DNA from 2 places in the Planococcus sp. SE5232 genome. Region 1 is predicted to be linked to the other one. Evidence: a T-box and tRNA genes for the amino acid it is inferred to sense, from the RefSeq annotation. Region 1 holds a T-box; the other holds one or more tRNA genes.
The links. The T-box of region 1 lies ahead of ACRC6Q_RS10920 (valine--tRNA ligase). A T-box ahead of a tRNA ligase gene usually reads a tRNA of that ligase, here a tRNA-Val.
Positions count from the first base shown of each region.

Region 1 (7,141 bases):
GTTGATCCTTTTCCATTGGTTCCTGCCAAATGAATGAACCTGCCGCTCTGGTGGGGATTCCCCAGCTCTTCCAGCGCAGCCGTTATGGCCTCCAGTCCCGGATGGATCGCCGAAGCTGTATGTATATTCCATTTGCTTTTGTATTGTTCAAGTCCAATTATCATAAGAAGCCTCTTTTCCGCGGTAAACATGATACACTTTTTGAGTATGATTATAGCACGAAGGTGGAATGGATATGACGAGTTGTTGGGTTATTTACAACGGAAGCCTGGTTTCCGATAAGTTTGCAGACCAAGCCAGGCTTGTCGCCGAAGCTGCAGAAAAAGCCGGCATCGCCGTAACGATCAAGAAAAACTACGAAACCGTGATGGATTTATCAGTTAACTTCAGTATACCTGATTTTGCAATATTATTGGATAAAGATATCTTGCTTGGATATTTTTTGAAGAGTCGAGGCGTACCGGTCTATAACGACCCTGCCGTCATCGATTTATGTGATAATAAAGCCACACAATACGTCCAGCTGGCTGCAGAAGGCTTGCCGATGCCACGAACGATTGTCGCGCCAAAAGTCTACCCGAATTTCTCCATTATGGATTCCGGTTATTTCGAAGAGATCATCGACCGGCTGAAGCTGCCGATGATCATCAAGGAAGGCCATGGCTCATTCGGCATGAAGGTCTACTTGATCGAAACCGAAGAGCAGTTCTACGAAAAAGTCGACAGTCTTCGAGGAATCGATTTTGTATTTCAGGAGTTCATCGCTACGAGCCGCGGCCGTGACATCCGCGTCAATATTGTCGGCGGAAGGATTGTCGCTGCCATGTATCGCCATTCGGACACCGATTTCCGCGCCAACATCACCAATGGCGGCGTAGCTTCACCCATCGAACTGACCGCAGCCCAGCAGGAACTCGCACTCGCAGCCGCTCAGGCAGTCGGTGCAACTTTCGCTGGAGTCGATTTGCTGTTCGGCGAAGATGAAGAGCCCTTGGTATGTGAAGTGAATGCTGCCGCCCATATCCGCAATATCCTAAATGTCACGGGAGTCAATGTCGCAGATGCCATGATTGCTTATATACTGGAGGACTTAACATGAAACTTCTCTACGAAACAGCGGATGCTGAACGCAACTATGGATTTATCGAAGAATTGCAGCGCTTTGGCGATTTCGGGCTGGTCCAATGGGACGACTGGAGCGAAAAAGGCCAAGCAATGCTTGTGGATAAGTTGCAGGGTGAAACTGTCCTGTTTCGCGCTCGGCACCCTGAAGCTGCCCGGTTTCTGGAAGACCAAGGCATCCACCTGGTGAACCGGGCCGAAGTCAACCGCATCGCCAACGACAAATGGCAAAGCTACCAATTGTTCCTGTTGCTTGGTGTACCGTCAGTTCCGACCTACCGGGAAGCGACGGAATTTCCGTGCATCGCCAAAACAGCTGACGGTCATGGCGGTTCGGAGGTATGGCTCGTTGATAAGGCTGAAGACATTCCAACTGCCGCTTCCCCACTTATTTTTCAGCCAGTCGTTGAGCACCAGGCTGATGTCCGTGCCTATGTCATTGGCACAGAAGTCGTCGGTGCCGTCAAACGCAGTGCCAAGAGTTCCTTCAAGGCCAATTACTCACTTGGTGGGAGCATCGAGAAAACCGTCCTTAGCGCCGCGCAGGAAAAAGATGTTCTGCGGATCGCCCGCGCTTTGAACAGCGATTATATCGGCATCGACTTTCTGCTGCTCGAGGATGGTCGGCACCTGTTCAATGAAATCGAAGATCCCGTCGGTGCCCGTTCCTTTTACGAAACACATGACGAAAACATCGCCGAGCTATTAGTGGAGCATATGCGGAAACTTGAAAAGTATGCACCTTTCCGGCGGGAAGATCGGCCGAAGTAGTAGCTGTATAAATCGTACTCGTTTTTTCACCTTTAGATATTCCGCAACACAGCTCCTAAAAGCCCGGTGCTCCTGTATCGCTGCGCTAGCTTGCCCGCGGGAGTCTCCGCTGTGTTGCTCCATATCCTATAATAAAACAGCAAAAGAATTAGGCTCACATTTTTCTTATTGTATTTTAGCGCCGGCGCGTCCCAGGGCTAAGCGAAGCAAAAAGACTGGCGTTTTTTACCTGGCTTTTTGCGGGAGCTATGCCCAAAACGTCCGAAGCGGTGTATAAAATTTCGCTCCATAACTTCAACATCATAGTTTGTAAAATGCCGCTAAACCGCAAAAACCGCTCTCCCATTTGGGAAAGCGGTTTTTTCATCTGTTACAGGTTCTGCAATTCTACAATGCGTTTTTCAACCGTTGCGTGTTTTTCCACGTAATCGGCTTGCTTCGCACGTTCCTCTGCGACCACGGCTTCAGGTGCTTTGGAAACAAAGCGTTCATTCGACAACTTACCGCTGACGAGTTTCACTTCTTTCGCCCATTTTTCCAGTTCCTTGTTCAGACGCGCAAGCTCTGCATCGATATCGATCAAGCCTTCAAGCGGCATGAACAACTCAGCACCGGACACGACAGCTGACATCGACTTTTCAGGAGCTTCGATGTTTTGGCCGATCGTCAAGGTTTCCGGGTTGCAGAAACGTTCGATGTACGCTGCGTTCGCTTCAAGCACGGCATGTGTATTTGCGTCTTTCGCTGAAATCGTCAATGGCACTTTCTTGCTCATCGGCGACTGCACTTCTGCGCGGATCGTCCGCACTGAACGGATGACATCCATCAACAGCTTCATGCTTGAAGACTGGCTTTGGTCCGTCAGGGAATCATCCACTGTCGGCCATGCGGCGATCGTGATCGATTCGCCCTGATGCGGCAGGTTCTGCCAGATTTCTTCTGTAATGAACGGCATGAACGGATGCAATAGGCGCATCGTGTTGTCCAATACATAGGCAAGAACCGAACGCGTCATGTTCTTCGCTTCTTCGTCTTCACCGTATAATGGCAGTTTCGACATTTCGATGTACCAGTCACAGAAATCGTCCCAGATGAAGTTGTAAAGCGAGCGTCCCACTTCACCGAATTCGTAGCGTTCTGCAAGTTCCGTCACCTGTTCGATGGTTTCATTCAAACGGGTCAGGATCCATGAATCGGCTACGGATTTCTTGCCGGACAAATCGATTTGGTCGTACGTCATGCCTTCCATGTTCATCAATGCGAAACGGGAAGCATTCCAGATTTTATTGGCAAAGTTCCAAACGGACTCGACTTTGTCGTTCGAGTAGCGTAGATCCTGGCCAGGAGATGATGCGGTCGCCAGGAAGTAGCGCAGCGAATCCGCTCCGTATTCCGAAATGACATCCATCGGATCGACGCCGTTGCCGAGCGATTTGGACATTTTGCGTCCTTCCGCGTCACGTACGAGACCATGGATCAACACGTCTTTAAACGGTTTTTCACCAGTGAATTCAAGCGCCTGGAAAATCATGCGGGATACCCAGAAATTGATGATATCGTAACCCGTAACCAACGCATCGGTCGGATAGTAGCGGCTCAAATCATCGTTTTCTTCCGGCCAGCCGAGTGTCGAGAACGGCCATAGGGCAGATGAGAACCACGTATCCAGAACGTCTTCATCCTGCGTCCAGTTTTCAGCGTCAGCTGGTGCTTCATGACCTACGTAGATTTCGCCTGTTTCGTTATGGTACCAGGCTGGAATCTGATGTCCCCACCAAAGTTGGCGCGAAATACACCAGTCGCGGATGTTTTCCATCCAGTGCAGGTACGTCTTCTCGAAACGATCCGGTACGAAGTTGACGCCCGCATCTGTTTTCTGCGCTTCCACCGAAGCCGCAGCTAAAGGCTGCATGTCAACGAACCATTGTGTCGACAGGTAAGGCTCGACAACAGCCCCGCTGCGTTCTGAATGGCCAACTGAATGCAGGTGCTCTTCGATTTTGAATAGAACATCCAGGTCCTGCAGGTCTTTGATGATCTGCTTGCGGCATTCGAAACGGTCAAGCCCTTCGTATTTCCCGGCGTTTTCATTCATCGAACCGTCTTCGTGCATGATCAGGACGCGTTCCAAATTGTGGCGATTGCCGATTTCAAAGTCATTCGGGTCGTGGGCAGGCGTAATTTTAACAGCGCCGCTTCCGAATTCCATGTCTACATAATCGTCCGCAACAATTTCCATTTCACGGCCGATGATCGGAAGAATGACTTTTTTGCCGATTAAATGCTGGTAGCGCTCGTCTTTCGGGTGAACCGCTACCGCTGTATCGCCAAGCATCGTTTCCGGACGGGTAGTCGCGATTTCAATGTGGCCGCTGCCGTCTGCTAGCGGATAACGCATATGATAGAACGCACCTTGTACGTCTTTGTAGATAACTTCAATATCCGAAATGGCGGTTTTCGTCGCCGGATCCCAGTTGATGATGTACTTGCCGCGGTAGATCAGTTTTTTCTCGTATAATTTCACGAACACTTCGCGTACTGCTTTTGACAAACCATCATCCAATGTGAAGCGCTCACGGGAATAATCGAGGCCTAGGCCCAGTTTTGACCATTGCTCACGGATATGGCCAGCGTACTGGTCTTTCCATTTCCATGATTCTTCAAGAAATGCTTCACGGCCCAAATCGTAGCGTGAACGCCCTTCTTCTTTCAGTTTGCCTTCCACTTTCGCCTGCGTCGCGATGCCGGCGTGGTCCATTCCTGGAAGCCACAGTGCGTCAAAGCCCTGCATGCGTTTCATACGCGTCATGATATCCTGCAAAGTTGTATCCCAGGCATGCCCTAAATGCAGCTTTCCGGTAACGTTCGGCGGGGGAATCACAATGGTATACGGCGTTTTGCCGCTTTCCGGTTTCGCTTCGAAGAATTTGTTGTTGACCCACCAATCATAACGCCCTTTTTCAATCGATTGCGGATCATACTTAGTCGACATCTGTTCAGTCATTGGAATTCCTCCTCTAATTTCTGGCACAACGCAAAAAACTCCTGTCGTCTGTAAAGGACGAAGGAGTTTTTCGCGGTACCACCTTTATACACAGGTCCATTTGCAGACCTGGCTCTCAAGTTTCATAACGGATGTTAAGTCCGGTTCCCGCTACTCAGTTCACGGCAACTGCTCCGAGGTGACATTCAAATATGTGTCCATGAAAGCCTCTCACCAATCGGCCTTCTCTCTGAAATGCACGCACATTCTACTATCCTCTTCAACGCATGATTATCTAATTACCCTTATTGTACTCAATATCCGCTTTTAGCGTCAAGTTTTTTTACAATGTAAGACACAAGCGGCGCCGCCACCAGCAGGATGAAGAACAAACGGAACAGCTGGAAGCCGGTGATGAGTGCCACATCTCCTCCAACGGCGAGCGCCGTGATCGCCATTTCGGCGATGCCGCCGGGTGCTGCGCTAAGGAAAAAGTCGAGGAATATGTATTCCGGCAGCCAAGCCGTTAACACGAATGCTATCAAGATCGTAAAGCCGATCAGCAGGATATTATTCAAAACAATCGCAGCACCCAAACGGAACGTCAGCTTATCGCCGATCCCTTCCATCTGCAAACCGAGATTCGCTCCGATACACACTTGCGCGATCGCAATCAACCAGTACGGCATATCGATCAGGACATCGCCTGAAACCGTCTGTACGACGGCCATCGTGAGAATTGGCGCCAGCAGTTCAGCAGCCGGAAAGCCGATTTTTTTCATGCCGGCGTAAAGTGCCCATCCAACAACGAACGCCATAACGAATAACAGCGGTGAAAACGCAAAAAGCTGCTGTTCCATTTCTCCGGCACCTCTGCCGTTCAGGAAAATCGTCAGGAACGGCACAAGGGTCACCACCATGAAAATCCGGATCGTCTGCATCATCGTCACGACGGTGATGTTTGCTGATTTGACATCTTCTGCAATAACCACCATCTGCGCCAAGCCGCCGGGAATCGAACCAAGCAAACTGGTCGCCAGGCTTTCGCGGACCATGCGCTTGAACAACAAGCCGAGCCCAATCGACAGCGCCACGACCGAAACCGTCATGAACGCCATGTACGGCAAATCCACTACCATCAACAGCACCGCATCCCGCGTAAACGAGGAACCGATCTGCACGCCGAGCATCACCAGACCCGCTGTCCGCAGAATTTTTGGCCAGTATAAAGGGATTTTCGTAAATTGATTGACCAGCAGCAAGGCGAACATCGGCCCGAGCAGCCAAGGCAGAAACATCCCGACCGCTTCAAACACCGCTCCCGCTGCCGTCGCAATGAGTGCGGTCACTCCAAATGCCCTCACCATCATCCCTCCTTTTTCCAAGCGCTGTTAGTTCTTTCTATGTTACACGAAAGTTCGCTATTCGTGGTCAGTAGATGTTTTCCGCATATAGTCTTTCTATTTATCGATAACCGAAAAAAAGCGCTGAAGCGTCTGGGTCATCCAGATACTTCAGCGCTCTTAACTATTTTTAATTAACGAACTTACCTAATGTCCACAAACCATAAACTATTCTGTAAAGCCAGCACATCTTATATTACTTCTACCTAAAGGATATGAAGCAACACAGCGGAGACTCCCGCGGAATAGCGACGTGCCGAAATCCACTCGGGCGTTTAGCCCGAGTTAGTTCGGCGCAAGCCCGTAGGAAAGATACGGCCGAAAGGAATTCGGGCCGTATCTTTGCGACGAAGCTAGCGCAGCGATGCAGGAGCACCGGGTTTTTAGGAACTGTGTTGCGGAATATCCTCAAACAAAACTACCATCAAACTTTATTAACGTGCCAACTTAGCAAATACGGTATGGAATGCTTCCACGGTTTTTGCAATATGCTCTTCCGTGTGGGCAGTCGAAAGGAACATGCCTTCAAACTGGGACGGCGGCAGGAAAATGCCTTCTTCCGCCATCAAGCGGTAATAGTCCGCGAACAACTCGGTGTCCGAAGTTTTTGCTGTTTCGAAATCGACTACCTCTTCGTTTGTGAAGAAGAACCCGATCATCGAACCTGCACGGTTGACGGTATGCGGGATATTGTATTTCGTCGCCGCTTCACGGAAACCTTTTTCAAGCTGGTCGCCGCGTTCGATGAACACGTCGTAACTTTCTTCCGTCAGACGGGACAAGGTTTCAAAGCCTGCACGCATCGCCAATGGGTTACCTGACAAGGTGCCAGCCTGATAGATCGATCCGCTTGGTGCAACCT
Region 1 covers NZ_JBOGCP010000002.1:416,757-423,897, forward strand. The annotation lists gene ACRC6Q_RS10905 (bifunctional folylpolyglutamate synthase/dihydrofolate synthase) at 1-164, opposite strand, end outside; gene ACRC6Q_RS10910 (ATP-grasp domain-containing protein) at 236-1,099, shown strand; gene ACRC6Q_RS10915 (ATP-grasp domain-containing protein) at 1,096-1,893, shown strand; gene ACRC6Q_RS10920 (valine--tRNA ligase) at 2,264-4,897, opposite strand; T-box leader at 4,948-5,169, opposite strand; gene ACRC6Q_RS10925 (AbrB family transcriptional regulator) at 5,191-6,243, opposite strand; gene hemL (glutamate-1-semialdehyde 2,1-aminomutase) at 6,714-7,141, opposite strand, start outside.

Region 2 (7,141 bases), on a different contig from region 1:
CTGAATGAAAAATAAATGACAAAAGCCAGTACCAGCAAAATGACCAGCATCAACAAAGCGGAAGAGATATGGATTTTATTTTTCAGTTTCATGGCCTTGCTCCTTCAATACATATCCGACTCCACGGACGGTCTGGATGTAGGTCGAGTTTTCACCGGCGTCCACTTTCTTCCGCAAATAGCGGATATAGACATCGATCACATTGGTATCTCCGTAATAATCATAGCCCCACACCGCATTCAGCACTTGTTCCCGGCTGAGTACCTGCTGTGGATTTTTGATCAAATACAGCAGCAGGTCAAATTCCCGTGGCGTCAATTCGATTACACGTCCGCCTCTTTTGACGTCCCGGGTACTTTCGTTCATCTCCAACTCATGGAATCGGTGCAGCGTCGAATTGCCGTTGCCGTTCGACAAGCGCAGGCAAGCGCGGATCCGTGCCAACAACTCTTCGATTTCAAATGGTTTGGTGACATAATCGTTAGCTCCCAAATCCAAGCCGGCCACTTTATCTTTCACATCGTTTTTGGCAGTCAGTAAAATAACCGGAATTGACCCATCAGAAGAACGGATGCGTTTCAAAACATCCAGCCCGTGGATTTCCGGCAGCATCAAATCAAGCAGGACCAAATCCCAATCCTGTTCCCGGAATTGGATCAATCCTTCAGATCCTGTATGCGCGACGCCTATTTCGTATCCTTCAAACTTCAATTCCAATTCCAGTACACGTGCAATGCTTTTTTCATCTTCCACAATTAAAATGCGTTCCGCCATTGCCATCACCTCTTAGTATTTATCATAGCAGATTTAAGAAAAGCGTAGGCAGCCGTTTAGCCCCGACAAGCGCTGGAAGTCTTACCGGTAATGGCGCTCTTTGCCATTGTCGGTAAGACTGAAGCGACTCGAGGGGCGGCTGCTGAAGTCTGGACAATAAAGAAAAGCGTAGGCGCCCGTATAGCTCTGACGGGCATAAGACAGACCAGCAAAGTGGCGTTCTCTGCCACGGCGCTGGGTGGGCTTATGACCCGAAGAGCTGGGCGCTGGAGTCTGGACAATAAAGAAAAGCGCAAACCAACCTAAGAGCCCAGCAATCCGACAACGAAAAAAAGCGACCCGGAGGCCGCTTATCTCAATACCGTTTTGATCCATTTCGCTTTGTTTTTATAAGGCGGAAAGACCAGGTTCGTTGAAAATTTGGTTGATTTTTTCAGAATCGATTTGGCATGCGTAAAGGTTTCAAAGCTGGATTTCCCATGATAGGAATTGATGCCTGACGTGCCGATTCCGCCAAACGGCAGATACGAACTGCCCACATGGGAAACCGTGTCGTTGATGCAGCCGCCGCCAAACGGCAATTGATCCAGGAAGAACCGGATTGCTCGGTCATTTTCCGAGAACAGGTAAGCCGATAGAGGCTTCGGCAATTTGCGGATCTGGCGCAGCAGCAACGGTAAATCGTTGTAGGTGATGATCGGCAAAATCGGCCCGAAAATCTCATCTTCCATCGAAGGGCTGTCCCAAGTGATGTTGTCCAGAAACACTGGCTCGATGTACAGGTCATCGCGGTCCATTTTGCCGCCGTAGATGACATGATTGGCTTCCTTCTGCACGATTTCCGCTAATCGGTCAAAATGCTGCGTGTTGACGATGCGTCCGTAATCTTTGCTCTTTTGTGCATCTTTGCCATAAAAGTTCTGTATCGTTTTCGTCAATTTTTTCAGGAATTCGTCTTTAACCGATTCATGCACACAAATATAATCCGGTGCCACACAGGTTTGCCCGGTGTTCATCAGTTTTCCCCAAGCAATCCGTTTCGCTGCCAGATCAAGATTTGCAGTCTGGTCCACAATTGCCGGGCTTTTGCCGCCGAGCTCCAAGGTAATCGGTGTTAACCGTTCCGATGCCGCTTTCATGATGACTTTCCCGACATTGACGCTGCCCGTGAAGAAAATATAATCGAATGAAGCGTGGATCAAGGCCGTCACTTCTTCACGCTCGCCTTCAACTACACGAATATAGTAGGAAGGAAACGCTTCTTCAATGATAGTACGGATGACTTTTGCTACGTGAGGCGTCGCTTCAGAAGGTTTGACGACTGCACAATTCCCGCCGATGATGGCACCGATCAAAGGCTCCATCACCAATTGGAAGGGGTAATTGAAAGGCCCGATGATTAAAACAGAGCCATACGGTTCACGGATGACAAAGCTTTTCGCCGGCTGAAGATGAATCGGTGTCTTGACTGGCTCCGGCTTCATCCAGTCTTCCAGGTTTTTCGCCATGCTGCCGATGCTGTCGAGCACAAATCCCACTTCCGTGGCATAGGCTTCAAATTCACTTTTGCCCAAGTCTTTCTTCAAGGCATCAATCACTTCAGTTTTACGGGATTGGATCACCTTTTTTAACCGATGCAATTGCTCAACCCGAAACTCTGTTGATTTAGTGGCACCTGTATAAAAATAATTGCGTTGTTCTTCAATCATCTGTTCCACGTCAGTTGCTGTAAAATTCATTTTCCAACCTCCTTCAAGTTTCTTCATTATACCAATTAAGGCAGGAGATTCAAAAAATGAACACTTATTCAGTCAATAAATGATCAATATAGCGTTGGACGACTAGTCCTTCTTCAAAATTGACCAAAAGGGTCGATTGATTGTTCATTTCCTCAAAAAGCGAAGGGACATCATCGAATTCATTGATCAATTGGCGATCTTCGCCTTTTGCCGATTCATAAAGATCTGACCAGTTCTCTAGCGTCAGAACTCCTCGCTCACCGTAAACCTTGAACTGCAGCAACTCTTTTTGTCCGATGCCGCTGATGCCTGTCACCAGAAAAGGAATCTGGTCGCGGGTAAGCCCATGGGCGATCAATCCGGTTTCACATTTTTCAACTTCTTCCGGATAGCTGATGTGATGGGAGGTAAATGATAAGTCACCGAAAAGCCGGTTCATCAATTGAAAATAATGGGGAAAGACTTCACGGACAAAGCCTCCCTGACTTCTCGACCCGATCCAAGGATTCTGCTGCCACAATCTTGGCCAATCGGGGAAAAAGGTCTGCAGTTCGATCCGGACTATTTTTCCGATGTGGCCGCTCTTGACGCGCTTAGCCATTTCGCGGACTGCCGGTTTATACATCAACGGAAAATGCATAGCCGTTTGGATGCGATTATCCTGCGCAGCAGCTGCCATCATTTCGCCGCCTTCCACATTCTGCGCCAATGGTTTTTCACATAAGATATTGATCCCAGCACTGGCTGCAAGTTCGGCGATTTCGGCATGAAAAGCTGGCGGTGTCGCAATATAGACCCAGTTGATATCCGAATGGAGAACTTCCTCCACTGATTTCGCCATCGGAATTCCGTAGGTTTCGCTGATTTGTGTGAGCCGTTCCGTCTGTTGATCGTATACTGCTCTGATCTCTATATGGCCTTCCTGCTGAATCTGTTTAATGATCCGTTCGCCAACAATTCCCGCTCCAATGATGCCCATTGAAATCATTTAGAATCTCTCCTTTTAAGGCCTTCCGGCTTTTTTTACGCTGTTTGTTTATTAGTGTAACCTTTGGGGGTATAGAATAGTCAAACAATACCACTACCGTCTGAGGAGGAAATATGATGAATAAACAATTGAATTGGTGGGAACCTATTTTCACAGGAGAACTGGAAGTCGGGGTCAATAAAGAAAAGCTTGAAAGCCTTACCGAAGAGTCCATCTTGTATTACGACGAAGCTGCGCAGCAAACGGAGCCAGCACTTTAATTGCTGAAGTCTATAAACGACCATTGCCGCTGCCATACATAAAAACGCCTTCTTCAATTTGGAATTGAGAGAGGCGTTTTACTATGCCGTTTTTTAGGAAGACCGCTTCCGCACAGAGATGCATAACCAGCTGTCTGATTGCCACAAAGCTCACTATTCCATATAATGATGAGGAAACGAAAGCAGGGATCCTTATGAAATTGAAACTTATATTACTGACTCTATTCTTCCTCTCAGGCTGCGGCATGTTGGAGACGACGGACACCGCTGGCACGACCGACCAGATCGATGTGGAAGTGACACAGGTCATTGATGGCGACACCATCAAAATCATCTATGAGGGTGAAGAAGTGACTGTCCGCTATCTGTTGATGGATACACCGGAAACCAATCATCCACGCCTGGGCGAACAGCCTCTCGGCAAAGAAGCCACTGAAGAAAACAAACGGCTGATTGAATCGGGCGATGTATCGATCGAATTCGACGTCGGCGACCGCTTTGACGACTACGACCGCTTGCTGGCCTATATTTATGTGGATGGCGAAAGTGTACAGGAACAGCTGATTGAATCCGGACTTGCCAGAGTCGCCTATGTGTTCCCGCCAAATACCCGCTACCTCGATGACTTCGAGCAAGCGGAACAAATTGCGAGAGACAAGGAAGCAGGCATTTGGCAATACGAAAACTATTCCACTGACCGGGGCTTCAACTCAGATGTCTTCGGACAAGATTCAACCGGAAATAACAGCCCTGCCACTGAAGAGCCGACTCAAGGCGATTGCGCGATCAAAGGCAACATCAACCGCAGCGGCAATAAAATCTATCATATGCCGAGCGATTCCTCCTACGAGCAAACCAATCCGGAAGAATGGTTCTGCACTGAACAAGAAGCACAAGATGCCGGTTTCCGGGGTGTTGGCCAGTAGGACAAAGGCTCTTCATCTAGCTTTTTTCCGCCTGGATGCCTGATGAAATGCAGACCGTATTTTTCTTCTCCAAAAACTATTGACTTTTTCCGTGGACAAGATATACTTATATTTGTCCTGGAAATTGAGATTCCTTAGCTCAGCTGGGAGAGCGCTACCTTGACAGGGTAGAGGTCGCTGGTTCGAGCCCAGTAGGAATCATACGTGTTAAATTGAAAAACCGCGCAGCCTCATTGGCTGCTCGGTTTTTTTGTGCTCCATATTTTTCAATCTGCGGGCAGCGAGCCGAAAAAAACAGCGGACCCATCCTCAAATTAAAAACAATAATAGGACAATCAGTAAAATACCACCATAGAAATAGAATCCATCTTGAAAGCTTATGCTCTCTTCGCCAAAGAAATACAAATTTAACTGCTTCATTTCATCATCCCTTTTTTAAATTTCTCTAAGAAGCGATTCCTACTTTCATTCAACCGTCACAATCGAAACCACTTCATCCATCGGCAGCCTGTGCTTTTCAGCTTGATCTCCGTAAATCAACATACGGCTTCTTGCATCGATGCCTTCAATCGTTCCCCTGTGCTCATAGATTACTCCGTCCTTCCAGCTGTGGATAAGGACTTCGCATTGGCGTTTCAGTGCAATGTCCATCTCCTCCTGGAGCAGCTGCAAGTCGTATTCGTTCAGGTCGGGTTTGGGTACCTTTTCGTCTTTTTCGTACCACTCCCGGATCATTTCGACATGTTCCGGCAGCATTAAAGCTGTCCATTTGATCTTTCCACGGTCTTTGATGTCGCCTACGGTCTTTAAATATTTATTGCGCTTCATCGGACCACTCCCCTTATTCTTTATTGTGTCCGCCAATCAGTTTCGTCCGCGCTATGGCTGTGCCTGCCTGGGTACCCGATATGCCCCGGTAAATCGCCGAATAGCCGTACTTTTTCCGGATGCTGTCCATGGCTGTTCCAAGACTTCTGTTTTCGAACTTCCGTTCATCAAAAAGGCTTAACTGCATGGATGATTCTTCTTCTAGGTTGCTGATGGACAGTGAAATCTGTCGGACGGGTTTGTGCTGGAAATGTTCTCTGAAAATCGCCTGGCAGACCTGATAAATCTTCAAGGTGTCATTTGTCGCTTCTTCAATAGAGCGCGAGCGGGAAAAGCCCCCACCGAAGGCAGTTTTGCTGTATGCGATGCCTAAATGTATCGTCCTCCCTGCACGGCGGGCTTGGCGCGTCCGCATCGCTACGTCTTCGCACATTTCCAGAAGGATTATCATGATGTCTTTTTCTTCTATGTAATCCCGATATAGAATCTGTCCTTTTCCATAACTGACCTGCCCCTCTATCAAGGGAGATCCCAGATCCGATAAATCGATGCCATTCGCGTGCTGATGCAGCTGATTGCCCAGAATCCCGAACCGCTCTTCCAACAGAGAGACATCCGCACTCGCCAGATCCCCCACACAAAAGATGCCCATGCTGTTCAGGGTCTTTTCCGTTCGTGATCCGATGCCCCACATTCTCCGCAGAGGCGCAACAGGCCATAACTTCGCTGCTACATCAGCATATGTCCAATAGGCAAAACCCGTTTCTTTCGCTTCCAGATCCAAAGCCAGCTTCGCCAGCAGCATATTGGGCCCTCCACCGACCGAGGAAGGCAGTTTGAAGTGATCCAGCAACTCCTGTTGAATGCGGCGCATGGTGACTTCAGGCGATCCCCATAACTTTTCAGTGCCTGTAAGTTCAATGAAACTTTCGTCCACGCTATAGATATGAATCGACTCTTTTGGCACATAAGTTCCCAATAACTCAGTGATGGCCATGGACTTCTCCAAATACAGCTTCATTTTCGGTTCAATCAGCAAGATGTCCGGATGGTTGGGGATTTCAAAAAGCCGCGTGCCGGTTTTCACACCAAAACGCTGCTTCATCATCGGTGAAGCAGCTAAAACCACGCTCCCCTTCCGCTCCTGATTCCCGACAATCGCAATACACACTTCCAGTGGATCCAACCCCAGCTCGACCGCAGAAACACTGGCATAAAATCCGCGCATGTCGATGCAGAATATAGAGCGTTCCGGCAGTTCATGTCCTTTCATCATCGCCACCTCCCTAAAGGGAACGTATGTTCTTATTCTATACCACCACTATGACAACAGCAATCCTTTTTGCGAAAATAAAAATTCCGGTCTTTGTTTTATTTAATTCGAAGGGGAACAGAAGCCGCTTTTCCAAGACTTTTCTGCTGTTTTCATTTCAGTCAACCCGGGATGGTTGGCCTTCAGCTTAGACAGAAGAATTGCCGCCTGAATCAACGAATTTTCTAACAACTTTACATTTGGCTGACCGCGTATTATGATAGTCCAAGTAAGAGATTTGACATCCATCGTTCTTATCAGCGCAACGGAAAACAGGACAGCAACTGTTCGCGCCCTGAAGGAATCATTGGGTG
Region 2 covers NZ_JBOGCP010000001.1:1,285,232-1,292,372, reverse strand. The annotation lists gene ACRC6Q_RS06005 (sensor histidine kinase) at 1-92, opposite strand, end outside; gene ACRC6Q_RS06000 (response regulator transcription factor) at 76-774, opposite strand; gene ACRC6Q_RS05995 (aldehyde dehydrogenase) at 1,125-2,513, opposite strand; gene ACRC6Q_RS05990 (Gfo/Idh/MocA family protein) at 2,578-3,501, opposite strand; gene ACRC6Q_RS05985 (hypothetical protein) at 3,618-3,761, shown strand; gene ACRC6Q_RS05980 (thermonuclease family protein) at 3,956-4,687, shown strand; tRNA gene ACRC6Q_RS05975 (tRNA-Val) at 4,816-4,888, shown strand; gene ACRC6Q_RS05970 (YolD-like family protein) at 5,153-5,515, opposite strand; gene ACRC6Q_RS05965 (UV damage repair protein UvrX) at 5,529-6,788, opposite strand.
Region 2: it encodes a tRNA-Val, which carries the amino acid that the T-box ahead of ACRC6Q_RS10920 (valine--tRNA ligase) is inferred to sense. The anticodon was not compared.